Regions from separate parts of the Leptothoe sp. EHU-05/26/07-4 genome, predicted to be linked through region 2. Evidence: a T-box and tRNA genes for the amino acid it is inferred to sense, from the RefSeq annotation. Region 2 holds a T-box; the other holds one or more tRNA genes.
What was found. The T-box of region 2 lies ahead of ileS (isoleucine--tRNA ligase). A T-box ahead of a tRNA ligase gene usually reads a tRNA of that ligase, here a tRNA-Ile.
Positions count from the first base shown of each region.

Region 1: it encodes a tRNA-Ile, which carries the amino acid that the T-box ahead of ileS (isoleucine--tRNA ligase) is inferred to sense. The anticodon was not compared.

Region 1 is NZ_JAXSQV010000007.1:105-15,103, forward strand. It holds rRNA gene rrf (5S ribosomal RNA) at 1-72, opposite strand, end outside; rRNA gene U2F10_RS24450 (23S ribosomal RNA) at 175-2,991, opposite strand; tRNA gene U2F10_RS24455 (tRNA-Ala) at 3,165-3,240, opposite strand; tRNA gene U2F10_RS24460 (tRNA-Ile) at 3,246-3,319, opposite strand; rRNA gene U2F10_RS24465 (16S ribosomal RNA) at 3,435-4,923, opposite strand; gene nadC (carboxylating nicotinate-nucleotide diphosphorylase) at 5,469-6,344, shown strand; gene U2F10_RS24475 (hypothetical protein) at 6,474-6,854, shown strand; gene U2F10_RS24480 (polysaccharide deacetylase family protein) at 6,982-8,451, shown strand; gene U2F10_RS24485 (amino acid ABC transporter ATP-binding protein) at 8,474-9,229, opposite strand; gene U2F10_RS24490 (TfoX/Sxy family protein) at 9,398-9,766, shown strand; gene U2F10_RS24495 (transporter substrate-binding domain-containing protein) at 9,907-10,728, shown strand; gene U2F10_RS24500 (amino acid ABC transporter permease) at 10,863-11,543, shown strand; gene U2F10_RS24505 (hypothetical protein) at 11,556-11,828, opposite strand; gene U2F10_RS24510 (cation diffusion facilitator family transporter) at 11,984-13,039, shown strand; gene xth (exodeoxyribonuclease III) at 13,014-13,802, shown strand; gene U2F10_RS24520 (hypothetical protein) at 13,981-14,283, shown strand; gene U2F10_RS24525 (RuBisCO small subunit-like domain-containing protein) at 14,601-14,999, opposite strand, start outside.
Region 2 is NZ_JAXSQV010000007.1:1,636,319-1,651,317, reverse strand. It holds gene U2F10_RS31700 (ester cyclase) at 62-493, opposite strand; gene U2F10_RS31695 (TetR/AcrR family transcriptional regulator) at 567-1,127, shown strand; gene mug (G/U mismatch-specific DNA glycosylase) at 1,207-1,761, shown strand; gene U2F10_RS31685 (winged helix-turn-helix domain-containing protein) at 1,763-2,980, opposite strand; gene U2F10_RS31680 (methyltransferase family protein) at 3,078-3,644, opposite strand; gene U2F10_RS31675 (YcxB family protein) at 3,710-5,668, opposite strand; gene U2F10_RS31670 (hypothetical protein) at 5,665-6,975, opposite strand; gene U2F10_RS31665 (AAA family ATPase) at 6,968-7,915, opposite strand; gene U2F10_RS31660 (hypothetical protein) at 7,912-8,847, opposite strand; gene U2F10_RS31655 (CHAT domain-containing protein) at 8,871-9,773, opposite strand; gene ileS (isoleucine--tRNA ligase) at 9,935-13,219, opposite strand; T-box leader at 13,286-13,551, opposite strand; gene U2F10_RS31645 (pentapeptide repeat-containing protein) at 14,002-14,334, shown strand; gene U2F10_RS31640 (RDD family protein) at 14,371-14,916, opposite strand; gene U2F10_RS31635 (DUF6714 family protein) at 14,948-14,999, opposite strand, start outside.

The DNA of each region.
Region 1 (14,999 bases), 1.6 Mb from region 2:
TTCACCGCAGGTGCGTTTCACAACCGAGTTCGGGATGGGTCGGAGTGGGACCACACCGCCATTGGCACCAGGAAAGCTATTGAGCTTACTGTTAATCTCTCAGTAGAGCCCTGAAAGACTGCATAGATTAGTATTAGTTCGAATAAGAGTTCATCCATGAGACCCCTTGACTGATAGGACAAGCCCTCGGTCTGTTAGTATTCCTCAGCTTCATACATTGCTGCACTTCCACTTAGAACCTATCAACGGGTCGTCTTCCCGTGACCTTACTGGATTAACTCCATGAGAGCACTCATCTTGAGGTGGGCTTCCCACTTAGATGCTTTCAGCGGTTATCCGCTCCGCACTTGGCTACCCTGCGTTTACCGTTGGCACGATAACAGGTACACCAGAGGTGCGTTCTTCCCGGTCCTCTCGTACTAAGGAAGACTCCTCTCAATGCTCTTACGCCTGCACCGGATATGGACCGAACTGTCTCACGACGTTCTGAACCCAGCTCGCGTGCCGCTTTAATGGGCGAACAGCCCAACCCTTGGGACGTACTACCGCCCCAGGTTGCGACGAGCCGACATCGAGGTGCCAAACCTCCCCGTCGATGTGAACTCTTGGGGGAGATCAGCCTGTTATCCCTAGAGTAACTTTTATCCGTTGAGCGACGGCCCTTCCACTCGGTACCGTCGGATCACTAAGGCCGTGTTTCCACCCTGCTCGAGTTGTCACTCTCGCAGTCAAGCTCCCTTATGCCTTTACACTCAAAGGCTGATTTCCAACCAGCCGGAGGGAACCTTTGCGCGCCTCCGTTACCTTTTAGGAGGCGACCGCCCCAGTCAAACTGCCCACCTGATACTGTCCACTAACCGGGTCACGGTCAATGTTAGAATCCTAGCCTTGATAGAGTGGTATCTCACCAGCGACTCACTAACACCCACAAGCATTAGTTCTATGTCTCCCACCTATCCTGCGCAATCAAAGCCCGAACCCAATACCAAGCTACAGTAAAGCTTCATAGGGTCTTTCTGTCCAGGTGCAGGTAGTCCGTATCTTCACAGACAATCCTATTTCGCCGAGCCTCTCTCCGAGACAGCATCCAGATCGTTACGCCTTTCGTGCGGGTCGGAACTTACCCGACAAGGAATTTCGCTACCTTAGGACCGTTATAGTTACGGCCGCCGTTCACCGGGGCTTCGGTCGCTAGCTTCATCCGAAGACTGACCAGCTTCCTTAACCTTCCGGCACTGGGCAGGCGTCAGCTCCTATACTTCCTCTTTCGAGTTTGCAGAAACCTGTGTTTTTGGTAAACAGTCGCCTGGATCTCTTCACTGCGACCCCCGTTAAGGGGTACCCCTTCTCCCGAAGTTACGGGGCCATTTTGCCGAGTTCCTTAGAGAGAGTTATCTCGCGCCCCTTAGTATACTCAACCCACCCACCTGTGTCGGTTTACAGTACGGGTCTGTTCGCTTCATTACATCCACAGCTTTTCTAGGCACTATCGTTCACTACGCAGCTTCCGTAGAAACTTCCCAATCCATTTAGGGTGTAGCTAGTTGTCATGCGTCCCTGCAATGCTCCACAAACAAAGTTCAGGAATATTAACCTGATATCCATCGACTACGCCTTTCGGCCTCGCCTTAGGTCCCGACTAACCCTCCGCGGACGAGCCTTCCGGAGGAAGCCTTAGGTTTTCGGGGTAGATGATTCTCACATCTATTTTCGCTACTCAAGCCGACATTCTCACTTCTGCTTCGTCCACACCTGCTCTCGCTAATGCTTCTCACTACTACAGAACGCTCCTCTACCACTTGATAAATCAAGTCCACAGCTTCGGTACATCTCTTAGCCCCGTTCATTTTCGGCGCAAGAACGCTTGACCAGTGAGCTATTACGCACTCTTTCAAGGATGGCTGCTTCTAGGCAAACCTCCTGGTTGTCTCAGCATTCTCACCTCCTTTATCACTTAGAGATGATTTGGGGACCTTAGCTGATGGTCTGGGCTGTTTCCCTCTCGACGATGAAGCTTATCCCCCACCGTCTCACTGGCAATGTATTCACTGGGTATTCTGAGTTTGTCTCGATTTGGTACCGCTCTCGCAGCCCGCACCGAAACAGTGCTTTACCCCCCAGCTATAATCACTACCGCTGCGCCTAAACACATTTCGAGGAGATCCAGCTAGCTCCGGGTTCGATTGGCATTTCACCCCTAACCACACCTCATCCGCTCCTTTTTCAACAGAAGTCGGTTCGGTCCTCCACTTAGTGTTACCTAAGCTTCAACCTGGACATGGTTAGATCACCCGGGTTCGGGTCTATAAACACTGACTATCGCCCTTATCAGACTCGGTTTCCCTTTGGCTCCGTCATTCTCGACTTAACCTGCCAGTGCTTATAAGTCGCCGGCTCATTCTTCAACAGGCACGCTATCACACGTTTAATCGTGCTCTAACTGCTTGTAAGCTCATGGTTTCATGTTCTATTTCACTCCCCTCCCGGGGTTCTTTTCACCGTTCCCTCGCGGTACTATTCGCTATCGGTCACACAGGAGTATTTAGCCTTACGAGGTGGTCCTCGCTGATTCAATCGGGATTCCACGTGCCCCAACCTACTCGGGATTCAGCTAGTATCCTTCAAATTTCGACTACAGGACTCTCACCTTCTTTGGTTCACCTCTCAAGTGATTCGTCTATCCTCCAGATTCCATATCGCTGTCCCACGACCCCAACTCTGATAAGAATTGGTTTAGGCTCTTCCCGCTTCGCTCGCCGCTACTAAGGGAATCGAGTTTTCTTTCTCTTCCTACAGCTACTAAGATGTTTCAATTCGCTGCGTTCGCTCGTACCCACCTATAGATTCAGTGGGCCGTACGTAGGGTTGCCCCATTCGGAAACCCACGGATCAATGCATGCTTCCTGCTCCCCGTGGCATATCGCCGGTAACCGCGTCCTTCTTCGCCTCTGTGTGCCTAGGTATCCACCATGAGCCCTTTGTAGCTTGACCTCTCAGTCTTTTTACTAAAGGTTCTCTGTGTCGAACTACCTATTCGACTAATCTATGCAGTTGTCAAGGTTCTCGCTAGACCTAAATCCAGCAGCCTATTCCCCTAGCCCATCTCTTAACAGACCTAAACAGGGTGCTGAAGTTATTCCTATCTCTGCCAATCTGACAATATTTGGTGGAGGTAAGCGGACTCGAACCGCTGACATCCTGCTTGCAAAGCAGGCGCTCTACCAACTGAGCTATACCCCCATCAGTGGGCCATCCTGGACTCGAACCAGGGACCTCACCCTTATCAGGGGTGCGCTCTAACCACCTGAGCTAATAGCCCCAGCCTATACAACCTAAACAATAGTTTGAAATTCCCTCAATCCTGTCACGACCTAGAGTGACCAATATCGCTCCTAATAAAAATTCGTTCGGAGTCGATTCGGTAGGTCTCCCTTAAAGGAGGTGATCCAGCCACACCTTCCGGTACGGCTACCTTGTTACGACTTCACCCCAGTCATCAGCCCTGCCTTCGGCACCCCCCTCCGAAAACGGTTAGGGTAACGACTTCGGGCATGGCCAACTTCCATGGTGTGACGGGCGGTGTGTACAAGGCCCGGGAACGTATTCACCGCAGTATGCTGACCTGCGATTACTAGCGATTCCTCCTTCATGCAGGCGAGTTGCAGCCTGCAATCTGAACTGAGCAACGGTTTATGGGATTAGCTCACTATCGCTAGTTGGCTGCCCTTTGTCCGTTGCATTGTAGTACGTGTGTAGCCCAGAACGTAAGGGGCATGATGACTTGACGTCGTCCACACCTTCCTCCGAGTTGTCCCCGGCAGTCTCTCCAGAGTGCCCAACTGAATGATGGCAACTAAAGACGTGGGTTGCGCTCGTTGCGGGACTTAACCCAACATCTCACGACACGAGCTGACGACAGCCATGCACCACCTGTCTCCTCGCTCCCGAAGGCACTACCCAATTTCTTAGGTATTCGAGGGATGTCAAGTCCTGGTAAGGTTCTTCGCGTTGCATCGAATTAAACCACATACTCCACCGCTTGTGCGGGCCCCCGTCAATTCCTTTGAGTTTCACACTTGCGTGCGTACTCCCCAGGCGGGATACTTAACGCGTTTGCTTCGGTACTGCACGGGTCGATACGCACAACACCTAGTATCCATCGTTTACAGCTAGGACTACAGGGGTATCTAATCCCTTTCGCTCCCCTAGCTTTCGTCCATCAGCGTCAGTCTTGGCCCAGTAGAGCGCCTTCGCCACTGGTGTTCTTCCTAATATCTACGCATTTCACCGCTACACTAGGAATTCCCTCTACCCCTACCATACTCTAGTTAATCAGTTTCAGTTGCTCTCCCACAGTTGAGCTGCAGTCTTTAACAACTGACTTAATTGACCGCCTACGGACGCTTTACGCCCAATAATTCCGGATAACGCTTGCATCCTCCGTCTTACCGCGGCTGCTGGCACGGAGTTAGCCGATGCTGATTCCTCTGGTACCGTCAGATCTTCTTCCCAGAGAAAAGAGGTTTACAATCCACAGACATTCCTCCCTCACGCGGCGTTGCTCCGTCAGGCTTGCGCCCATTGCGGAAAATTCCCCACTGCTGCCTCCCGTAGGAGTCTGGGCCGTGTCTCAGTCCCAGTGTGGCTGATCTTCCTCTCAGAACAGCTACTGATCGTCGCCTTGGTAAGCTCTTACCCCACCAACTAGCTAATCAGACGCGAGTTCATCCTCAGGCACATTAAGCTTTCAGCTCTCGCCATATGGGGTATTAGCTTCCGTTTCCAAAAGTTGTCCCCCGCCTAAGGGCAGATCCTCACGCGTTACTCACCCGTCCGCCACTCACCCCGAAAGGTTCGTTCGACTTGCATGTGTTAAGCACGCCGCCAGCGTTCATCCTGAGCCAGGATCAAACTCTCCATGGTAATCTCATTGCTCCCTAAAGAAAAACAAGACTCATTCATCAAGTGTTGACCTGACACTCAGTGTTATCTAAGTATCCGGTCGTTTGACATCGGCCTCAACCTCGTGATAAGGTCTAACCAATTTCAAACTAAAGAAATTAAACAGGATTTTGTTAGAATCTCAAACTATTGATTTGTCTAGGTTCTGACTCGATTCGGTTACGGTGTTCGCCGCTCCCGTCTCAAGCGCTTTACTAATATAGCGAGCTATTCGTCACTGGTCAACTCCTTTCTTGAAGTTTTTTCGGAAAGCCGCAAAACGCCTTAGAACAAGGCGTCGAAGCGAGTTTTGGCCATGCCCATCGTGACTATGACACAACTTTCTTTAGAATTTAGATGAAGCTTTTAGGTGTTTTGGTCACAGCTTTATTGCTGAAGCTGGCTTACTTACCAATCGATGGCAACTATTACTAGCGTGAGTTGTGTTGTTGACTTGAAGCTAGCTAGTAGACAGTGCAATCGTTTGTCTCTATTTAAATAGGGTGAGCTTGAGCAGAAAAAATACTGTGAATATCAACTGGATCGGCTTAGATGATCAGCTAAAGCAATGGCTGCAAGAAGATATTGGTCGTGGAGATCAGACCACTTTAGGTTTAGACACCACAGGTGTAAGACAGGGAAGTGGGTATTGGATAGCAAAAGCATCGGGCGTCATCTGTGGACTTCTGATCGCTCGTAGAGTGTTTGCAATCCTGTCTGATTTAGACGGCACATCGGTTAATCAAATAAAGTTTGAGCCCTGTGTTGTTGAGGGCACATGGGTAGAAGCAGGCACGACCATTGCTCAAATGAGCGGTTCCTTCGCTCATTTGCTCACGGGTGAACGAGTCGCCCTGAATTTAGCAATGCATCTTAGTGGTATTGCGACTGCTACCCGGCAATATGTCGATGCAATTGCAGATCTGCCAGCTCAGCTCGTGGATACTCGCAAAACGACCCCAGGGCTTCGAGCCTTAGAAAAGTATGCAACTCGCATGGGCGGTGCGAAAAACCACCGTATGGGCCTTGATGACGCCTTGATGGTTAAAGACAACCATATTGCTGCTGCGGGTGGAATTGCGCAGGCAATTAAAGCTGTAAGGTTAGCTATGCCTTATCCGCTCAATATAGAGGTAGAGACAGAGAATTTAGAACAGGTTGAGGAGGCATTGAACCATGGTGCCGACATTATTATGTTGGACAACATGACTCCAAGTGTGATGGAGCAAGCAGTCTACTTAATTCGACAGCATAGTTCTCGGATCAAGATTGAGGGATCCGGCAACGTTACTCTCGAAACCATTCGTGAGATTGCATTAACGGGTGTTGACTATATATCAAGTAGCGCGCCAATAACTCGCTCATCCTGGCTGGATTTGAGCATGCGCTTAAAATGCGAGTGAAATTTAGCGAATTGTCCGTTTGCAAACGTTTGCAAACGGACAATTGCAAAATAACAAAGCTTCAAGCATTTTCTATTTGAGGAAGGCACAATTGAAAAGACTCAAAGAGTATGTGGGGTGTTGACCACCGTGAGCCATAGATCCAGCCAAGAAGTCAAAATCGTCAAGTTGGATATATTAGACACCGACTATGCTGCCATGGTTGCTGGTGAACCAATTTCTGATGAACGCAAGCAGCGGTTAGAATCTACCGACCCCCAGGCATTCAAATATATTAGTCGGCAAATCTCAAGATATCGCTACGGTTGTCACACTCAAGAGGAACGAGATGATGCTCTTTATAATATAGGAGCCATAGTTGGGTTGATGACACCTTCAGATATAGAAGACGTCAACGATCGCCTACGTCATACGGGCCATCTGTATCTCACTCAGGGAGAACGATTGCAAATCCTAAATTGGTTAGAAGATGAGTTGGCGGTTTCATTCGAACGTGGAGTTCATGAATAGGTAACCAAAGAGTTTAGTGGGAGAGTTAATCTAGGGTTATCTTTTCTATAAGGGTGGTTTATTTTAAAGCCCGTACCTGGGACACTAGGGATAGAAAATAATCCACCTTTTAATACTCTCCAAGTATATGTCTGCTGCTGTATCTCCCCCAGCTACCTATGATCAAACACTCCCTATGCTTTGTGGCTGGGAGTCATCTATTGAGGAGTTGAGTAGTTTCGACGAGCCAGTTTTTCTGGAACGCAGTAATCTCGATCTCAACAGCCTATCGGCAGGGTTTGCGATCGCACTTCACATGCACCAGCCGACGATCCCAGCGGGGCCAGCGGGCAAGCTTATCGGCCATTTGCAATATATGTTTGAACACCACTATGAAGGTGACAATCATAATGCTGGACCATTTGCCTATTGCTATGCCCGCATGGGTGATTTTATCCCTGAGCTTGTGAGTCAGGGTTGCAACCCACGGGTCATGCTGGACTATTCAGGGAATTTGCTGTGGGGCCTCCAGCAAATGGGGCGTGACGACATTCTCGATAAGCTCAGAGGGATCACCTGCGATCCTCGGTACCAAACCCATGTGGAATGGTTAGGTACATTTTGGGGACATGCCGTTGCCGCTGCCACGCCACTACCCGATATCAAGTTACATATTCGAGCTTGGCAGCACCAGTTTGCCAGCATTTTTGGATTAGAAGCACTCAAGCGAGTTCGAGGATTCTCATTACCTGAAATGCAACTGCCGAATCATCCCGATGCTCTGTACACGTTGGTTAAAACTCTCAAAGAGACAGGTTATCGCTGGGTCATGGTCCAAGAGCATACCGTGGAAATACTGACAGGTGAGGGAATTCAGCAACCACATCTGCCTCATCGTTTGGTGGCTCGCAACAGTCATGGCGACACAGTGTCGATCACAGCCTTAATCAAAACCCAAGGTTCTGATACTAAGTTGATTGGTCAAATGCAGCCGTACTACGAAGCCAAGACTTTAGGTAAGATGCCCCTTGGAAATAAGTCAATCCCGCCTCTAGTGAGCCAAATCTCTGACGGTGAAAATGGTGGCGTCATGATGAATGAATTTCCAGGAGCCTTTAAACGAGCCTGGCATGAATCTCGCCATGAGCACACAGTTACCGGAATTAACGGTACCGAGTATCTGGAACTGTTAGCGGCAGCCGGAATCACAGAAAGTGATTTTCCTAACTGTCAGGCGAAAGATCAACATAAACTGTGGCAGGCTCTGGATGGCAACATTACACCAGAACAGGTGGGTGATGCGATCTCAAATCTAGCGGAGCAAAACACTAGATTTACAGGAGGCTCATGGACTAACGACCGCAGTTGGGTCGATGGATATGCCAATGTCATTGACCCCATAGAACGCCTAAGTGCTAGCTTTCACCAGGCCATTGCTGCAGTGCCAGCAAGCAAGCAAGCCTACTTAGCATTAAATGCCAACTATCGCCAGGCACTCCTGCACAACCTAATTCTACAAACCAGCTGCTTCCGGTACTGGGGTCAAGGGCAGTGGACAGATTATGCCCAGACAATTTATCAGCGGGGCTGTGAATTTGTTGATCGAGGTTTTGTCTAAAAGGCTTTGACCTAGTTTTGACCTAAACTGTTATCCCATTCATACGACTGAGAAATGTCTGTAAACGCTCACTCTGAGGGTTCTGCAACACGTCTCGAGGAGCACCAGTTTCTTCGACTACACCTTGATTGAGAAATAGGACACGACTCGCGACTTCCCGAGCGAACTGCATTTCATGGGTCACTACGGCCATGGTCATACCATCTTCAGCCAGGGTGCGCATCACCTGAAGCACTTCGCCCACCAGTTCAGGATCTAGAGCGCTTGTCGGTTCATCAAATAGCAAAATGTCAGGTTGCATACAGAGGGAACGCGCGATCGCAACGCGTTGTTTTTGTCCACCTGAAAGCTGATCAGGATAAGCTGAGGCCTTTTCAGCTAAACCAACTTTATTTAAATAGACGTGTGCTCGCTCTTCCGCTTCCTTAGTAGAAAGCCGAAGCACCTTACGGGGGGACAGCGTCAGATTGTCCAAAACACTCATGTGAGGATAAAGGTTGAACTGCTGAAAAACCATCCCTACTTTTGCTCGCAACTGCTGTAACGCCTTAGCACTCAGATTAGGGGCTGATAAATTAATATTATCTACAACCAACTGACCACCACTGATGGTTTCTAAGCGATTAAAACAGCGTAGTAGCGTGCTTTTACCACATCCCGAAGAACCAATGATGGCAACAACTTCACCACGTTCAATTTGGCCATTAATACCTCGCAGCACCGATAGGTCGCCATAGCTCTTCTGCAGGTTTGCAAAATAAATTGCGGCTTCTGTCACAACACACCTATCAGTAACATCTTGAAAGGCATCATACCGCTGACATTGTGCTGACGCTACGAATCACAATGTTTTTTAAGTCATGAATGTTTAACAGTAATCACTTACCCGCAGAAATTACGTATCATCGTCGGACAGGTAAGAGGTTTTATTGCTCGGGAATACTCCATGCCATCTCCAGAAACCATGGCTTTCAAAGATAGAATTGTTCACCAATTGAATCAGGTGGCACCTGTTACTGCCCGCTCTATGTTTGGTGGCTATGGTCTCTACGCAGACGGGATCATGTTTGCTCTGATTGCTTATGAAACGCTCTATTTCAAAGTTGATGATGACAATTTAGTCGACTATCTAGAAGCCGACATGGGGCCGTTTCACTATGAACGCCACGGTAAAACCATTCAAATGTCCTACTATCAGCTACCCAAAACAGTCTTAGAAGAACCAGTAGAACTTTTGAACTGGATAGAGAAAGCTCAGGCAGCAGCTCGGCGCAGCAAAAAACCTAAGAAGGTAAAGAAACGTAAGCAACCATGACGCTACAAACAACACCGTTTTTTAATTCCTGGTAGTTTAAACTACACGTTCGAGTCAGATATCAGGGTGATTCAGCCCTAGCGTCTTATCTTCTGCGGTAGATCAGTGACGTCATAACAATAAGGAGCCGATTAAGCATTATGAAACGGTCTCAATTCATAAGAAACGCGTGTTTAAGTCTGGGAGCAGCTGTCGTACTGGCGGCCTGCGGCGGTGGTGGTGATGTCTCCACAACCCCCAGCGCTGATGGTGGCGATGCTGCTGCTGGTCTATGGCTAGTGGGTACTGAGCCCGCCTTCCCTCCGTTTGAGTCTCAGGATGACAGCGGTGAACTTGTAGGGTTTGATATTGACTTGATGAAGGCCATTGGTGAGCAGGCTGGTGTCGAAGTTCAGTTTGAAAGCTTACCCTTTGATGGTCTAATTCCCGCTCTACAGGCTGGCACCATCGAAGCAGCCATTAGCGGCATGACCATTACTGAAGAACGGGCTCAGACAGTGGACTTCTCTCGCCCCTACTTCCGAGCTGGTCTAGCGATCGCAGTAGCTGAAGATGATACTGAAACCACATCATTCGAGAGTCTAGAAGGAAAAACCATCGCTGTACAGCTGGGTACTACAGGTGCAGAGATGGCCGGTACGATTAAGGATGCTAAAATCAGCACCTTTGATTCAGCGCCATTAGCACTACAAGAACTCTCTAATGGCAATGCTGATGCTGTGATTAACGATGCGCCGGTAACGTTGGATGCGATCGCGACTGGCAATATTGGCGGCGTCAAGGTTGTAGGTGAATTGATAACCGAAGAATTCTATGGCATCGCGATGCCCAAAGATTCGCCAAACCTTGAGGCTTTAAATACAGCCTTAGCCGAACTGATTGAAAACGGCACCTATGATGCCCTCTATGAAAAGTGGTTTGGCACCACTCCTGTCGGCACCTTACCGGAAGCTGGCTTTTAGAGGAGACCTTGAACCTTAAAATTCCATGGAAGACACGGATCTTCCATGGAATTTGAGCAAGAATCTTAGCCTTACCCCAATATTCAGGTCCTAGCACTACTCCTTAACAGGTCCTCACAAGGGAACCTATCGACGTGGAATATATTATTAATGCTCTGCCCGCCCTACTGCGGGGTGCCTTAACGACCATACAGTTGACAGCCCTAGCCATCTTCTTTGGCTTTATTGGTGGCACATTGCTCGGCACCGCCAGACTCTCCAAGTTCTGGCCCATACGTTTGGCCACCCGTGCTTACATTGAATTTTTTCGAGGCACACCGCTGCTGGTCCAAATCTTCTGGATTTACTTTGGCTTTCCAGCACTCTTCAAAAGCCTGGGATTAAGCTTTACCTTTGACCGGTGGTCCGCTGGCGTTCTTGCCCTGAGCCTGAATTCAGCGGCCTATGTAGCTGAAATTGTCCGAGGTGGCATTCAATCAATTGATCGCGGGCAGTGGGAAGCAGCTTCATCCATGGGTCTAGATGCGATTCAAACCCTACGCTACATTGTTTTACCCCAAGCCCTGCGACGCATGATCCCACCTTTAGGGAATGAGTTCACCACATTACTCAAGGACACGAGCTTGGTCGCTGTTATTGGCTTGGAAGAACTCTTTCGTCGCGGTCAGCTGACTGTAGCCACCAACTTTCGCGCATTTGAAATTTATACAGCTGTTGGTCTGACCTATTTGGCATTAAACCTGATGTTCTCCCAAGGATTTACATGGTTAGAGCATTGGACAGATCCGACCGAGAAAGCAAAACGCAACGCTTAACTCTCCCATCCACTATTTTCGCCGCCTTGATGACCGATGCTTACTCCCCGGCGGCGTCCGATGAGCACCAAAATATTTTTCGCTGCGATATCGCAACCAGACTCGTAGTTGCTGTGGCACTTTTTCCTTCTGCACCTTAGTAAGTTGGCTATACAACTTTAAGGCGCGCTCCCGCTCACGACGACAGGCGGCATTATTGTGAGCATCCCAAAGTTTTTTAGCAAGACGAATGCGGCGATTAGTTTCCTTGATCAGAGCATCGCCTTGGAGGGGTTGGTCGGGCATATTGTCACAAGGTTAATTGTTGGTTTTGGTTAGGTGTGGCACCCTCATATAGTAAACACCCTGATGCATCAGGATGTTTGCGTGTCACATTGGCGGGACAACAAAACGCTTTCATCAGACACGCTTTGGCATAAGCAATGTGACCAATATCAAGTATGCATAATCATGGTTTTGGGGCTTGCGACTGCCCCGCAGAGACGTCGCCAGAGAAACTTAGAGTATTGGCCATTGCCCTCGTGATGGTGGCAATTTTTTCAGCGGTGGAACTGCGGGTGAGTCACCACAGCCACAGTTTATCGCTGGTGGCAGATGCAGGCCATATGATTGCTGACGTGTTTGCGATCGCAATGACCCTACTCGCTGCCTGGATCGCCCGCTGGCCCACGTCATCCCATGCGCCTTTTGGTTACCGTCGCGTGGAAATCTTAGCCGCCCTGGTGAATGGCATTGGTCTTTTATTAATTGCAGGTTGGATTGGCCAAGAATCCATTGCGCAACTACAGACACCGCCCAGTGAGATTTTAACAAAACCCATGGCGCTGACGGCGTTAGGAGGTTTAGGTGTTCATGGCATCAACGCCGTTTTACTCCATCGCCACACTGATGATGATTTGAATTTGCGGGGGGCATTTCTACATACCCTGGCCGATGCACTCAGCTGTTTGGGGGTGTTATGTGTAGCGGCAGTTGTGCAGTGGTTTGGGTGGCAATGGACAGATGGGTTGGTAAGCATTGCGATCGCGCTGCTCATCTTTGCCGGAGCGATCCCACTGATCCGCCAGAGCCTCAGCATTTTGCTAGAGCAAACACCCAACAACATTAGTCTGCAAGAGATTGAGCAAAATTTGCTTATCTTTAAAGACATCACCAAAGTAGAGCAGCTTAAGGTTTGGACCATCGCACCGGGTCAAATTCATTTGACGGCAAACCTCACTGTAAATACGGCTAGTGCTGGTCGACGCGATGTCTTGTTGAATCGCCTCCAAACTTCACTGTTCAAGGACTTTGAGATTACTGAAGCAACGCTACAAATGACGTCTACAGCATCGGTTGCTCTATCAACGCTGCCCAATACTAAAATACGAGAGCTAATTCAGACGACATCTGATGTATCGGCCACCCCCAAGGGGAGCCCCTACCCAATGACGGAGCTGGATAGCGTTGTCTCTGCTGAAACCGAATCGAATGCAAGTCGCTTCTTGGAACGTTAACTCTGTTCGCACTCGTCTTGGCCATGTCACTGATTGGCTCAAGGCAAATTCAGACGTAGATGTGCTGTGTCTCCAAGAGACAAAAGTCGTTGATGCTGACTTTCCCAAAACCCCCTTTGAGGAACTTAACTATCACACTTACATATACGGACAAAAAGCCTATAACGGTGTAGCCCTCATCAGTAAAACGCCCTTAGACGATGTGCGCATGGGATTTGGAGCAATCCTTGATGAGGATACCGTTGGCCATCTGGACGATCAAAAACGAGTTATTAGTGCTGTGTTAGATGGCGTGCGCATTCTTAACTTATATGTGCCCAATGGATCTTCCATCGGTAGTGCAAAGTATGACTATAAGATGCGTTGGCTCGCTTTACTCAAACTGTATCTGACCAAAACTCTTGAGGAAACTGCCAAGCTCAATGTCTGTGGTGACTTCAATATCGCCCTAGAAAACAAGGATATTTATACCGATGAGAAGCGGGATAAGCACATCATGTCTTCTCCATTAGAGCGTAAAACTCTACAAGACCTGCTCACCGTAGGATTAGCGGACGCTTTTCGTAAATTTACCGATGAAGGTGGTCACTTCAGCTGGTGGGATTATCGAGCTGCTTCGTTCAGGCGCAATCTGGGATGGCGCATTGACCACCATTACTTATCGCCTGAACTGTATAAGCAAGCCAAACGCTGCTGGATTGATGTCGAACCACGCAAGCTGGAAAAACCTAGCGATCATACCCCTGTAATTGTTGAGTATTAACCGATCAAACACGGGTACTTGATATAACGACCTACCCGGAAGCCAAGTAATACAATAGGTGCTAGGCTTTAAATGAGGGTAAAGCTTCTCCCTCATCCTGGGTATCTTGTTTTAAAAACAATCTGCGTAGCCCCTTAGCAGAAAGGCCCAAATCGTCTATGCAGTTTTCAGGTACCTTGTGAATACTTTTTTAGCTGGCCCAGATTGCCCAATTCTCGATCCACCCGAGTTAGAGACTGCCCTACACTTCTTAGAAATTTTTACAAATCTAGAAGACGAATTTAATCGGATAGATCTGGTCAATACTGGTTTATTTGATTTAGAGCATCCGGAAACTGCGCAACAACTGGACCTGACTGGTGCTATCAGAGCAATTAAAAGCAAAAGCCGACTTGCCAAAAACGTTCTCCGTTGGGTTGAGGACAATCATTATAATCTTGATAGTGAAGAGCTTACAGGAACAGAAGTTCTTACCAGTTAGACATCTTAGTCAAGGTAGTAAGCTTTAGTTTATCCATAAATAGTGTTTCTCTCTCTAAATCTCACAGATGCCGTCTTTAGCGAGCAATGAGATTTTTTAAAATATCTTTCCTTTACGGCCTACACCAGTTGTTTGAAGCAATGCAACGGCTGCTGCACTTGTTGAGGCTAGGAGCTTTATCTAAAATACAACAATCTCTTGAGTAAATGTAACAACAACAGAAAACAAAACAGAGATTATTGTTAGTGATACCAAGTCCGAGTGGGTATTGATGTTCATGTATATCCCTTAGCGCTGGCATTCCCTCCTAAGTCCCTTTAGGGTCGATGAATAATTCGCTCTAACACTCGTCGCTTACTGTTGGGATCAATACCAATCAAACGCACATAATCCTGGCCATGATCAACTAAGCACTGTGCAATTGCCTGAAGTGCCTGTCCTTCACTACCACCATTAATCACCGGGCAACTCTGCCAAGCATTGGTCCGAAAGCGACGCTTATCCACATATTCCATGCCGACCTGATAGCCCTGAGTCATTAGATTACGCACATTCTGCTGCACCTCATCAGGCAGAGAACTAGCAGCAACCACTGACTGCGACTGGGGTGTAGCAGGAGTGTTGTGTGAAGCACCGTTAGGTTCTTCTACCGGCTGTAACGGCACCGAGGGCGCAGGCTGATAAGCACGATAGTAGTTACCGTTGCCGTTGCTGCG
Region 2 (14,999 bases):
ATCAAATCAATGATATGGGTTACGTTCAGGTCCGCAACAGCTTGCCATCATCCAATTAGACTTAAGCTGAAACCAAACCAAGCTGCTGCATAACTTCTAACAAATTGCACTCGTACCACCACTCTACAATTTTGCCATCTGCAATCTGAAGCAAAGTGAAATCATTCACTTTGACAGACTTACCTGTTGGGGGCGTGCCTAAAAAGTTGCCTGTATGGGTTCCCTGAATGGTTGTGCGGTATACAACCTTGTCATTTTCAGCGACTATATCCCCCATACGTTGATAGATGTCGGGAAACCCTTGAAAAAGGGTCTCGTTAAATGCCTTATTGGCGTCCAACCCGACAATTGGCTCCGCTGCACTATTGAAGTGATAGACAACATCTGCACTCATTAACTCATCCCATACCCCACGCCAATCAGATTGGATACCCCATCCATCTTGGGCAAAGCGGAGTGCGATCGCTTTATTTTTTTCAATTAAAGTAGTCATGCTCATTACTTCCATACGGCAACGTATGGATATAGATTAATGTCGTACCTAAAAAACGTCAATACGCTACCGTATGGAAAAGGAAAATAAATCGTCCAAGTTGACTCGCCAAGATTGGATCAATCAAGGCCTCCAGACACTTGCAGAAAGCGGAGTGGAGACAGTCCGCGTTGAACCCCTTGCCAAGTGCATGGGGGTAACAAAAGGGAGCTTTTACTGGCACTTCAAAAATCGAGACGTGTTTTTAGAAGCTATCTTGCAGGAATGGGTCAATGGTCAAACCAGTCGCATCATTGAACAGGTTGAAACGATTGGGGGCGATGCAACAACAAAACTGCTTTACCTATTTGAGTTAGCTGTTCAGGATGATGGTCGAGTAGAGAATGCTATTCGGGCTTGGGCAACGGGTGATTCCAAAATTACTACCGTTCTTGTCGAAGTTGATCAACAACGCTTGGAGTATACAAAAGACTTATTTTTAGAAGTTGGATTTGAACCGTTTGAGGCCATGGTACGTGCTCGCATGGTTTATTACGCGCTAGTGGGCGAATTTACAATCGGGGCTCGCAGCGATCACGCTGAACGATTAGCTGAAATACGACTTCAGCATGCCATTCTTACAAAAAAAGCATGAGTATTACTCGTGCGTTAGTTCATCGGCACCCTACCCTCATACGCTATTAGTAGCGGCAGTTCGACTCACTATTACTTCCATGCCTTCTTTCCCAAAACCCACAAAAGCTGAAATTCAGGCGGCCTACGGTAAAACTGTTCCCGATATCATTGCTCCCAATCTAAATGTGCTCTTTTGTGGAATTAATCCCAGCATTTACAGTGCTGCAGTGGGGTATCATTTTGCCCGTCCAGGTAATCGCCTTTGGAAAACGCTCCATGCTGCAGGGTTCACCCCTCGACTGTTTCATCCGTCAGAGGATCGAGAGCTGCTATCCCTGGGATTGGGTATGACGAACATTGGTGAACGCGCAACAGCTAGGGCTGACGAACTCTCCAAAGAAGAGTTATTGGCAGGGCGGCAAACCCTTGAGCAAAAGATCAGACACTATCAGCCCAAGGTGTTGGCTATTCTAGGTATCACAGCCTATCGCACGGCGTTTCATCAGCCTAAGGCTGTCATTGGGCGGCAGGCCCATGGGTTACATGGCGCTATCCTGTGGGTGTTGCCTAATCCGAGTGGTCTCAACGCCCATTATCAGGTTAATGACCTGGCACGGGTATATGCTGAAATGAAACAATTTAGCGATGGCTGATTTAGGGGATGACCCCGTCTAGCGCCGTTGTTATGGATTGAGTGAGATGTTTTGGGTGGGCTTTAGTCAAAGCCACGGAGTCACATTGTTGAAAATGACAGAATTGTATGATGGCGTCTACAAATGCAGCAATGACTAAATCTTCATCAAAATTATGTTGTTCCAAATGGAGTAATTTGATTTCTAAATGGCTGTTTTTTCGATGGGCTTTACAATCCATCCGTCCAATAAATTCATCGCGGTAAAGGAGTGGCAGGCAAAAGTAACCATACTGACGTTTGGCTGCGGGGACATAACATTCTAACCGGTAATCATATTGAAACAGTGCTTTGAGCCGTTCTCGCTGAATGACACTATTGTCGAATGGCGAGAGAATCAACATGCGGTTGTTCAATCGGGGAAGAGAGCGTTCGAAGGCACCTGTTTCTAATAAAAATACTTCGCCACTGCTCACTTGTACTTGTTCTAACGTGCGCTCTGCCAACTTTGTGTTTACCAAAGCTTTTACAGCCTTGCGTAGGTCAGCATTGCGGCGCTGATAGGTCAGTCCTTTGAGTGAAACCAACCCATGGCAGCGCAACTGTTGATCGACAATATGCGTCGCAAATTCTTCCATGCTGGGCATTTGTGAATTTACGTGAGATGGCAGCACCCGCTCGGTCAGGTCATAGGTTTTCTGGAAACCTTTGCGATCGCTGACCATGAGGTCGCCTTCCATATACAACTGTTCGAGTGCTTTTTTAGCAGGCTTCCAGTCCCACCAACCTGCACGTTTTTGGGTGTTAGTTTCTATATCTCGGGAGCGTAGCGGGCCATCTGAACGTATGCGGGCCAACAGTTCACCCATGAGCTTTGTATCACGGTTTCTATACCAATGGGTTTGGCCGCTTTTTATGGCGTGTTTGTAGGGTAAGGAGAAGCGAAAATCGGCGATGGGGAGAAAAGCTGCTGCATGTGCCCAATACTCAAAAATATCTCCATTGAGCAACAGTTGATTGGTCATGGCGGGCTTAAACTTAGGCACCCTAGAGTGGAAAACATGATGGTGTGCTCGTTCTACCACCGATATGGTGTCGATCTGTACATAACCGAGGTGGTTAATGGCTTTACGTGCCCCTGCCAAACCACGTCCATAGGGTTGAGCCTGCAGCAAACCTTGGGCAGCCAGGGCAAGACGGCGTAAACGCGCCTGCTCTTGTGGATGTTTAACTTCAATCATGATCATACTTGCCGCCAAACAGTTTGCGGTTCAATCGCCCCGTGACTGACACAGTAAAACGAATTGTGCCTTGATGCGCTGGCTCAGTGTAAACGCACTAGAAAAACAAAAAGTTCTTCGCTACCTTACGCTTGTATTCAGAAAAGACATCTGGCCAGCGTTTTTCACAGAAACGCTCCTCGATCGATGCAACCCACTGATAGCCAATGAACCAGTAAGCTGCTACTGCCACAACAAACCAGGACCCACCAGCTATTCCCATACCCAAATAGACCATGGTTGCGCTAAAGTAACCAGGATTTCGTGAAATCTGGTACACACCGTGGGATATCAACTCATCATTGGGTACGGTGGTGTAGTCCCAAATACTTTTTAGCCGATAAACTTGCCCTGCAATGAACAACCCCAAACCTACGCTTAATAGAACTGCGTTTCTGGTGAACGGTACGAAAACCACATAAATGGGTAACAAGAACTGCGGTGCCATCACTAGCATGTAGAAAGCTCGTTCTTTGGGTGACATTGGCGGAAGCATAGTAGCGCGCGCCAATCCTTCTTTTCCTTTCTTCCCTCTGATAAGGTTCAACAGAACTGGTGTGGCAAAGATTACTAATGCAAGAATCCATAGATTCAACCAGCCAATTTGAAAATGAAACCACTGCATACGTTATATCTCTCTTTTTGGCAAGGATTATCTAGATTAGTTTAAGTAATTGATTTATCAACTTGTTAAGGTTGAGGCGCTCCTAGATTGTTCTGGAGGTAGGTCAGAAACTTCTTGAAATTTGATTCAGTTGAAAAACAGCGACGTGGAAAGATATGAAAGGCGCGATCGGTAACATACAAAATAACTAAATCTTGATCGAATTTGTACTTAATATAATCAGCCAGGCGAATTCTTGTAGTTCCATTCACTTCTGTAATCTCCAATATTTCAGGAGAAATTTCTACTTGATGCTCAAATAGGAGGTAAGCATTTTGCTTGGATAAACGACGTACAGACGAAGGAAGACTTATAAAATACCAATACAATGCAAAGCCTCCTAAAAGCAGCCAGAATATAAAAACACCTATATTACTGCCAGACAGAATGGCAGAATAACCAGTGGAAGCAACCAAAACCAAGTAAATTCCAAGCAAAGCATAATAGATCCTCTTTTGTATTGGCCCTGGTCGTAGGTGCAAATAATTGGATTTAAGATAATCTTCTGAAGTGAGCTGTACACGGAATGAAATTGTTGACTCGAAAGAACTATAGGCTTGGTAGGGTAGATTCCTTGGAGAGAAAGACTTTTGTTTCAAAGGTTTTCCAGGCTTGCCGAGCACTGCTTTAAGATAAACAAGAAGTTGCTGAAAGTCTTGGTCTGTATTAAAACAACGACGCGGCAAGAGAATACATAGTGGAAGCACCAAATAAACTGTAGGCATGCTCAAATAGAGCAAAATAAATTTGGAATTAGCCCTATACATATAGCAATCAGCTATTTGATAGCGCGTCATCGCAATTTCTGAAGTTACTTCGACTACCTTCGGAGAGATTGTCAAGTCCTCGTCAACTCTGAGGATTTTTGTTTTCTTGAAATCGTGGCGAATTCTGCGAGGAAAATAAATGTATAGCAAATAATAAAAGCAAGAGAGTATGCAAAGCTCAGGGAATAACGCTCCTAAGTAATTTAGATCCCCCGATGTTAAAAATAGAATGATCTTCGAAATAAAAACTGAGATGACTAGAAGCAGGAAAAAGACAATCGATATCGTTAAAATAGAAAGGCTTTTCCTGATGTGAAAGTACTGTGCTTTGACAATGTCATCAGGGGTCAACTTGATGTGAAGTTTAATAATTGGTGCACGGGTATCCGAGATACTTGATATAGCAAGATTGCTTGCGGCTGAAGATGTGCCAGCAACTAAGTTTTGAGGCAATTGGAGTTGATCGCGCCCCTCTTCAGCAATAAAATTTCGGCGAATTTGCTCAGGAATAGGAAGTTCCGTTCCGCCTAAAATAATTTGCCCCGCTTCCGATAATGTTTGTAGTTGAACCGTTGCATCCTCCATGTGCCGATGAAAAAAAGATTTCATTCCTCTGGCATAGGCGAGTAAGGGCTGGAATTCTTTCAAGGGTTCGGCAAAGGTTTCAATTAAGGAGGTAATCCGTAGCCACTCGGCTGATTGATTTAAGGGAATATCTGCCATAGCTTCAATTAACTCACGGGTCATCGTACCAGGGCGTGTGTATGCTAGAGCTGTCCAGCGCTGAGTAAGAGCAACTTCTCGCACATCGAGGTCAGGACTGTAGAGTTGATGATGAATGTACGACAGAACAAACTCTGCAAGCTGATGAATACGAGGTGGACCGAAGCGTGGTTCATTTTGCAACTGCTTCAGGAGTTCCATCCGAACAGTCGTATCCATCTCGTACAGTTCATGCCCCACCTCTCGGCATAATCCCGAGAGCAACAAATCGGCAACGGCAATCCAGGGAATATTAAGAAATATTCCTGTCTGATCGGTTTGAAAATTTGCCCACAGTTGGTAAAGTGATTCGGGCGTTAAGGCTATAGGAAACGCTGCATGATAGCTGAAATAGAGATGGGCATCCCCAAATTTTTGGCGAAATGCGACAATTTGCCGTTGGGCAGCCCGTTGACGCGGAGAGGCGGTTGATGAAGTGCTGGTGGGGGGTATCATAGGCGGAGAATCTTTTGCAAAGGAGAATAACGACCACGCAAAACAGCGATTGCCCCATTCATTCCCTGCTTAGTGAGTTCAAACATTGGAACGAGTTGGGTAATTGCTCCTGCGGTGGAACGACGCCAGCGAGCTTGAGGAACGGGATTCAACCAGACGATGTGAGGAATATGCTGTTGCAGCAGCTGCAAAAATGCCTGAGTCAATTCCAGCCGTTCCGGGTTGAAGTGACCGCGAGCAGCCCCTGCATCACTGACAATCAGAGCAACGGATTTCATGGGATTGAGCTGAGCTAAAACAGTCGACAGTGGTTTTGCCGTGGTTAGGTAGGGTTCGTGGTAAAGGTAGTCGATCGGACAATTGTGAAAATAGTAGGCGCCTGTCTTACCCAATCGCCCTTCTCGTGCAGCCGTTTCTATTAAACGAGAGGATAGGGTATGAAACGGCACCATCGAGCCGTCTTGGTCAATGAGCAACAGTAATTCTATTCGGTTATGACGGCGGGGAATCAGAACTGGATTTAGAAACGCACCTTGCCGTCCCCACTGATTGATGGTTGCACCAATGTCCAGCTCAGTCGCTGGCCCTTCTCGCACTAAACGACGCAGATAGCGCCAGTTCTGCTTTATTTGTCGACGTGTGATGGGGAAAAACTCACTAGAGGCTAAGAATCTCTGATTGGGCAGGTCATTCCTGCTACGCGTCATCTGTCGAACAGCCTGAGCAATTTGTACCTCATCCTCTAATTCCTCACTTAAGCCCGAAGACAGCGGTGGTGAAGGCTTCGGTTTGCTTGGCGTATTTCCTTGTTTCTGCTTTATGTGATCTCGATTTTCTATTAACCACAGCATGCCTGACGTTATTGCAGCCAATCCTAATCCTGTTACGATCAGAACGACGTTACGGTTTGGCTGAGGCTCTGGAGGTGAGAAAAATCGACTAACAAAGACCACGCCTGACACCCCTAAAACTACTATTGCAGCTAGGGTTAGTAATAGTTTTAGCCACCGCTGTGACAATGGGTAAAGTCTTCTAGGCTTATCTTTTATAAAAGTTGGTGTTTGGCGGTCTGAGGAAGCGACTTTCAGGGAGCCAATCAATTGCTCAAAATGGTAGTTAAAGATTTGTTCCTCTTCAGCAGATTTGACCCACAAAGAGCAGCACAGTCGCGCTAGAGCAGTCCGACTCCCTATCCCAAACCCACCCTGAAGCGCTTGTAATACAGCCTGGTATTCGGCAATGCCTAACGGAAAACCAGACTGTTGCAATCGGGTAAATAGCTCTAGCAAAGGGAGATCATCATTCATGGGGGATGTCCTGCTTTAAGTAGCGAATGTGGTCATCCCAGTTTTTAAGCAGCACACCTGCGTATGGCAGCTTACCGTCTAACATTGCTATTGATTCATCCGTAGAATACTGATTTAAGACACGCACCCAGTCAATTAGCTCACTGGTACTAATCTTCTTGCCAATTTTTCCCTGATCTTGCATAGCTTGTCGCAATTCACAAAAGCGTTGCGTCGCAACCTCGACCAGCTGAGGCGATACCGCTTGAGAAGACACGGTCAAGTGCGCCTGCACGATTTTCATTAGCTGCTCCTGCGGTGGAAATTTAACATAGTGAAATAAACAGCGCCTCAAGAAAGCATCCGGTAAATCTTTTTCATCATTGCTAGTAATAAGGACAATTGGTGCATGCTTTGAACGGACTTCTCTGGCTTCTCCAGCAACCTCCAATTCTTCAACAAAAAATCGTTGTTCATCCAACTCCAGCAGCAGATCGTTGGGAAAATCGATGTCAGCTTTGTCAATTTCATCAATCAGGACAATAGTGCGTTGAGCATTTTGAAATGCTCGCCCCAATGGTCCCCAACGAACATATACGGCAGGATCGCTAACCCGCTGTAGTTCACTGGTAGTTAACCGATCAGACGCTGCCAGTTGAGCGTCCCTCAAACGTCCCACCGCATCATAGATGTAAAGCCCATCTCGAGCACGGCTCGTGGATTTGATGTACCAGGATTCCAACGGCAGCCCCAGCTCATAAGCCACACTGCGGGCCAGTTGAGTTTTGCCACACCCCGGCTCCCCCTTTAAGAGCAATGGACGCCCCAGATAAATCGCCAAATTTACTATCTCGACTAATTCCGGTTCAGGAAAATATGGAGAGAGTAGTTGACCTGTCGTATCTTGCTCTCTTGGCTGAGGCTGTACTGTGCCTGTGTATCTTAATGCATTGTTTGTCATAGCCTATTCCATTCGTCGCACCACTCACAATTTGAAAGGCTGCAGATTTCCTCAAACACCCACTGAGGAACACCGCCATCACTATTGGTCAAGACTGTTTCTATAGCCATTTCGGTATTATCGATGAACTGAGGTAGGCTAGGGAACTCCGAGAAAATCCAGTTGGTTAATTCGGAGTTGGAGAACTTTTGAATCCAGGGAAGTTTTACGGGGATTTCAGCGCGCCAGAACGGATTTGGGCGATCAGCAAACTGGATGTTCCACTGCCCTACCAAGCCACTTTTATCAATCAGGAACATCAATAGCTTAAATTTAGAAATCGACTGATTTCGTTGGCTCCGAGCTACCAATGGAGACCAAAATTCTTGCAGTAAATCCCTCAGATATGCTTCTGGCATGAAATCGACGCTATCCAAAATCAGGAAGATGTTTTGGGTCTGCCAACACTGATAGACGCGATCGCAAATATCATCGATTTTGCTATCCTGCCGAAGCCCTACCTTACGGCCCAGCTCTCGCCACATAGCTTTAACATCGCGGCTACGAGCCATACAGCTCAGATCCAAAATAACCTTTTTCCCGGTAATTCCCTGAAGTACTCGCAACTTCAGGCGATTGAATAACCAATGTTGTCCATACAACCAGCCGTGATCAGGATCAGGGCTGGTATGAATTAAAAATGCAGCCACCGATTCCTTGTGGATGAATCGAGTAAACGCAACTTCTTGTTCTTGGTAGCCCAAACGCAGAAGACAAGTATATAGATTCCGGCTAAGGGCTTGTTGTTTCAATGCTACAAGATCTGCCCGGCTTTCTTCCAGCTGTTTCTCCAGCTTAAACTTGCTTGCGGGATCATTTTCTATAGCGAGTGATTCACCCAATCGCTGGATTTTTGCAACTAATAAGTCTTGCTGCTTGCTCAGCTCATGCATGAAATCATTAGTAAAACCGATGTTTATTCTTCAAGTTTACAGTTTAGATTCGATATTTCACGACTAATTGGGTCTCGCTCGGCTTTAGCTTGTTGTAGCTGGATTTCCAACTTAAAACGAGTTGCTGGATCTGTTTCAATATCAAGCGCTTCCCCCAACCGTTGAATCTTTTGGCTGAGCAAGTTATGGCGTCGTTGTAAGCCTGCTCGTTCCGCTTCTAGGTCTTGCCACTGAAGGCCAGTGAGTTTCGAGTTAAAATCGGTAACCGACGCCTCAACCGGCTCTTTGGTAGAGGTATTGGCAGGAGTCAGAGGGCCTGGAGATGGATAAACAGCTGTGATTCCTGTGTTGAAGCGTTTAATTAGAACTGGAGTCAGGTGCTCAGCAATCCCCTCTAAGCGAATAGCGGCACACCCTAGTTTGTAAGCAAATTCAATGTCACGCCCTGCCCCCAGAGCATCGTAGAAGCCAACAGCAAAAGCGATTGCAGCCCTATCTCCAATGGCCTGATTCATACCGATAACGTAAGGAATGTGATGGGCAATTGCGTTTGCTTGCACTTCAGAGTAGCAGCCGTTCATCACCACACATCCGATTTTATCGGCAAAAAGTTTGAGTAAGCCCGCCAGGGCATCTCCGTCTATGAGTTTAATATTACCAAGGTCATCTTCAAAAACTAACCCTTGGTCTCCTCCTCCATGCCCGGAGAAGTGAATGATTTGAGGTTCCACATCCAGGACGGCCCGTTGGATATCGTGGGGACGCACTGCTAAGCGTTGCTCCAAGTTGAACTGTTCCCGCTTTTGGGCACGTTGCAGTCCTTCTGAAATGTCTCTCAATTCCTGATCGAGCCTTAAACGACCAGTGTCTTTGGGGTTAGCAGCAATAAATAAAATGGTTTGAGGTTCTACGCTGAATGAAGACATAGCATAATTTGGTCTAGTGAAAATTCATACTTGAATTGGAGCCGCATAACGTGGCCCATCACTCGCCGAAGATAACCTTTGCATCCTACAGATCTACTTTCGACGGTCGGTGTGCATAGGAGTTATTATTTAGTAGGGAGCGCACGTTACAGCAAGGGTGACTATGGGGTTTGTCGCTTAATCCAATACCGCATCTCTGTATTATGGAGCGTGACGGCTCCACTGTAATCGGCAACTGCGAGCTCATCAAACCTCACCTCAGTTGCCAACACCTCACTTTCGACCTTAGCACAGTGTGCCTTTAAGGTGTCTAAAACGAGTCCCGACGTTTGCAACCCTAGCTGAATCCGATCAGAGATCGCCAGCCCTGCATTTTTTCGGGCCTCCTGCAAGTGCCGAATAGCTTGACGCATCAGCCCTTCCTGTATTAACTCGGGAGTGAGGTGAGTATTCAGAGCGGCAAGATAGCCCTGATCTTCGATAGCTGCGTACCCGTCTGGACTTTTGGCCTTGATTAAAAAGGCTTCTGGTTCGAGATGAACAAGGACTCCCTCTAGGTCGATGACGGTGTCAACATGATTGCGGATATTATGGACAATCTCGCGGCTATCGAGCGTGGCCAGCGTTTGGATCAATATCGGTAACTGTTTACCCAATCGCTTGCCCAGTAGCGGTAAGTTGGGTTTTACGATGTAATCAACAAAGTCAGTAGCTAACTCTAAATAAGTCACTTGTTTGACGTTGATTTCTGCTTTGAGTTGAGCTTCAAATCTTTTGAGACCAGCCATCTCAGCTGCTGTTCGAACTCGTACTAAAAGCTCTCCTAATGGCTGCCGCAGCTTTACCCCAGCCGTCGATCGCGCGGCTCGTCCCAACTCAACTAGGCGGATCAAGATGTCCATATCTTGCAGTAATACAGCATCGATCGCCGCTTCTTCCCAGGGGCTCCACTCCGCCAAATGTACCGATTCAGGCTCATTTGGAAAAACACTCAGGACCAGATTCTGATAGAGGTGTTCGCTGATAAACGGAGCCATCGGTGCCATCAGTTTAGTCACTGTTACCAGCGCTTCGTATAAGGTCTTATACGCTGATGCTTTGTCGCGATCATTTTCAGATTTCCAAAAGCGGCGACGATTGCGACGGACATACCAATTAGACAGATCGTTAACCACAAAATCGCGGATCAAACGGCTGGCCTGGGTAGGGTTATAGTCATCTAGCTGATCGGTAACGGCTCTGGTCAGCGCATGTACCTTAGCCACTAGCCAGCGGTCAAAATCAGGACGATCAGGCACCACTTGGATCAGATCGGGGGCATCAAGATTGGCATACAGCACAAAGAACCCATAGGTATTCCACAGGGTCATGAGAAAATCTTGGACGGTATCGTCCACTAGAGATTGGGAAAAGCGTTTAGTGGTCTCCGGTGGACTAGCGCTAAAGAGATACCATCGCAAGGCATCTGCCCCCTGAGCGTTGAGGACTGTCCAAGGGTCCACTGTGTTACCTTTGGACTTCGACATTTTTTCGCCGTTCTCATCGACGATATGCCCCAACACGATTACATTTTTGAAGGCAGGCGAATTTTCCACCAGGTGGGTCAAAGCACCCCTCGATCGCTGCTCGTCTCCATTATCTGTCAGCAGCGTGGCCAGGGCATGTAAACTGTAGAACCAGCCACGGGTCTGATCGATCGCCTCACAAATGTAGTCGGCTGGAAAGCTCTGGGCCAGAACATCCTGATTTTCAAACGGGTAGTGCCACTGGGCATAGGGCATCGCCCCTGACTCAAACCATACATCGACGGTGTAAGGCACACGCTTAAACAACTTGCTGTTTCGTTCAAAGGTAATGTCGTCGATGTAGGGGCGATGCAAATCCAGCTCAGACAGATCCTGTCCGGTTAGGGTCTCCAACTCTTTGACGCTGCCGACACAGATTTGCTCGCTCTCATCTTCGCTCACCCAAATCGGCAAGGGGGCTCCCCAATATCGTTCACGAGACAAGGCCCAGTCAACATTGTTTCTCAGCCAGTCACCAAAACGACCTGCCCGGATATAGTCTGGGTGCCAGTTGATTTTGTTATTGTTGTCCAGCAGCTGTTGTTTAACTGCCGTAGTCCGCAGATACCAGCTCTTTTTCGCGTAGTTGATCAGGGGCGTATTGTCCCGATAGTTAAACGGGTAGGTATGGGTCAGCGTCGCTGCCCTATATAACAGATTGTGGGCCAGCAAATCCTGGCTGATCAGCCGATCCGCGTCTTTGAAAAACTTGCCGGTGTAGGGACCGTCACCCGCCGAGGCCGCTAGCAGTTTCACCTCTGGATAGACTTGTCCCAGCAGATCAACTGAAAACAGCATGGGCAGCTGATATTTACGACCCAGGTCCAGGTCACCGTAAGCCGGGGCAATGTGTAGTACTCCAGTGCCTTCATCGATCATGACGCTATCGTCACCCCAGACTCGAAACGCATTGGTGAGGTCTTCTCCGTCGGGGACTCGCCCTTGCAAGATCGGGGTATAATCCAGACCCACCAAAGATTCCCCTGAAAAGGTTTTGAGGGTACGGTAGTTTCCTTCACCAAAGACCTGATCTGCTAGATCCTGCGCCAAAAGGTAGAAATCTTTTTGGGTCTCCTCGCCATGCTGGGTAGGGGCTTCAAATAAGCCATAAATCGCATTGGGGTTGATTGCGATCGCAACATTCGCCGCCAGTGTCCAGGGGGTTGTGGTCCACGCCAGCAAGTAGACCGATTGCTGGCTATTCCCCTCATCTAACCAGCCCCGTTCTATTAGCTGACGGGTTTTAACCGGGAATTTCGGATACACTGAGGGGTCATCAGCATCTCGATATCCCTGCGCTACCTCATGATCCGAGAGACTGGTGTTGTTGCGTGGACAATGCCAGGTAGCTCGATAATCTTCAAACAGCAGATCCCGATCCCACAGCGACTTCATCAGCCACCAGCAAGACTCAATGTAACTATTCTCGTAGGTGACATAGGCATTTTCAAGATCCAGCCAGTAGCCAATCCGTTCGGTCATGGCCTGCCAATCTTGAATACGCTCGAACACAGACGCCTTGCAAAGTTCATTAAACTTGGCGATGCCAAAGGCTTCAATATCTGATTTTTTAGTAAACCCTAGGCGCTTCTCAACTTCTAGCTCCACCGGCAAGCCGTGGGTATCCCACCCGCCCTTGCGGACAACACGATGACCTTGCATGGTTTTGTAGCGAACAAACAGGTCTTTATAGGCCCGAGAGATGACATGGTGCACACCCGGTTTACCATTGGCGGTGGGTGGGCCTTCGTAAAATACAAAATTGCCTTGGGGGGCTGGTTTATCTACCGACTTTTGGAAGATATGGTGCGCTTTCCAAAAAGCTATAACCGTCTGCTCCAGGCTAGAGAAACTAGGCGTTTTTTCAACATCGCGAAACATGATTACCGCACTCCCTGTGGGTATAGAGCCGTTATAAAGTCGGCAATCGCCAACCTTATTCCTCCACATTGGGGCGCTGAGGTGAGCGCGGTACCACCCAATTTTGCCAACGCTTTGCAACGTCGGTCTTTGCAGCTACTCCCAAATGGGAAGAGCCTCCTGCTATAACGTGCAGGCCACGGCCCTGTCTACTCGAATGCGATCGCGAGCGATCCTTCTTTTGGAGGGCGGCTCAGGGAGGATATTCATTTTTGCCGTATGGTCAGGCTCACACCATCCCTGACTCGCTCTACACCGACACAAAAATTACTCTTTCCCATCAATGCCTTTGTTGGGGTTAGACCACATCTAGTTTGAAAACTTAAGCTTTCCCCGTAGGTCAAGCCACTAGGTCTGGATATGGTCAAGGTTTATTTAGATTTTTCCGATTATAGCGAATGAAAATTCAAGTTGCGAGTAGTTGCCTGAGAAGCTGCGAGAGGCCGTGTCTTTTCGTCTTGTCGGCATACTATACTGCAAACTTTCAGTCTATTCACCCGAATCAGCAGGATAGACTGAAGGTTGTTAATATAGTCCACTAATATTGGTGAGATATACAGAAAAAATCAGTATAGTTAATCTTTGAACACATTGGAAACTGGTGAAAGCGGCTAAAAAAGAATATATATTATCCGTAAAAGTGTTAAATTTTGCGATTTAATCCTTGAAGCTCGTCTAATGTAAGGATTACACTGTCTCAGATTCGGAAAGGATTACACTGTCTCAGATTCGGAGAGGAGGCTATGAAGCTGTTTCGAGTTTTACTCACCACAGCCATTATCCTGCTAGTACTTCAGGCTGAAACGCCCTTGAGGGTAGTTGCCTTAAGGGCGACTAAAAATTGTTCCGGCTGTCGGTTAAAAGGAGTACGCATTCAGCATGCGGATTTGACTGGTGCGGATTTGAGTAATGCGGATCTCAGATGGGCACAGCTGGATTCCGTCAATCTTAACCACGCAAATTTACAAGGGGCAAATTTGCGCCATGCCCGTCTCTACAATGTGACCACTAAAGGTACAAATTTTTGTGGGGCTGTCTTGATGGATGCAGTCAAAGGCTATTGCAGTCAGCCATAATGCGAAAGACCAAAGCTTTGAGCCCCAGATCATCTATCATTCTGGATCCTGCGGACGCATCACTCGCGAATACATTAACGCCAGACCAAATGCATAGTAATACTTGAGTTGAATTTCAGCTGTACCGATGGGTTCTGCTTGAGCATTAACAACACAGGTGCCGGCAATTCGATCACGTAAGGATTGGCGATCGTCATCAACGCTGGACCATAACAAATCAAACAACAGATTAAACGGGCCAAATGCCCATAATAATAAACGAAAGGTCATGCGAAACATGGAGGGGCGTCCACCACGCAGATTAATGATCCGGGCACCCATCAGCCGATAACCCACCGTGCGAATGCGTGATGATTTGAGAGTCGTTAAGTAAGCCCACACTATACCAAAATAGAGCAACCCCATTGACCCGTTGCGGTTACCAACGATTGGTATCAAAAAAATGGCAAATAACACATATACGATGATCAGCACTGCCAAGTCGATAAGCAAAATGGCAATGCGACGCATCATACCAACATAATCATCCGGGGCGAAATAAACACCCATGCCAAGGGAAGTATCGTGGTTATGGGTTGTCATGGTGTGTCGCCTCCCTTAACTAGTGACTCATCTATATAAATTGTCGCCAGTACGTCTCTAACGCTTGCCTGTCTTCATGATTG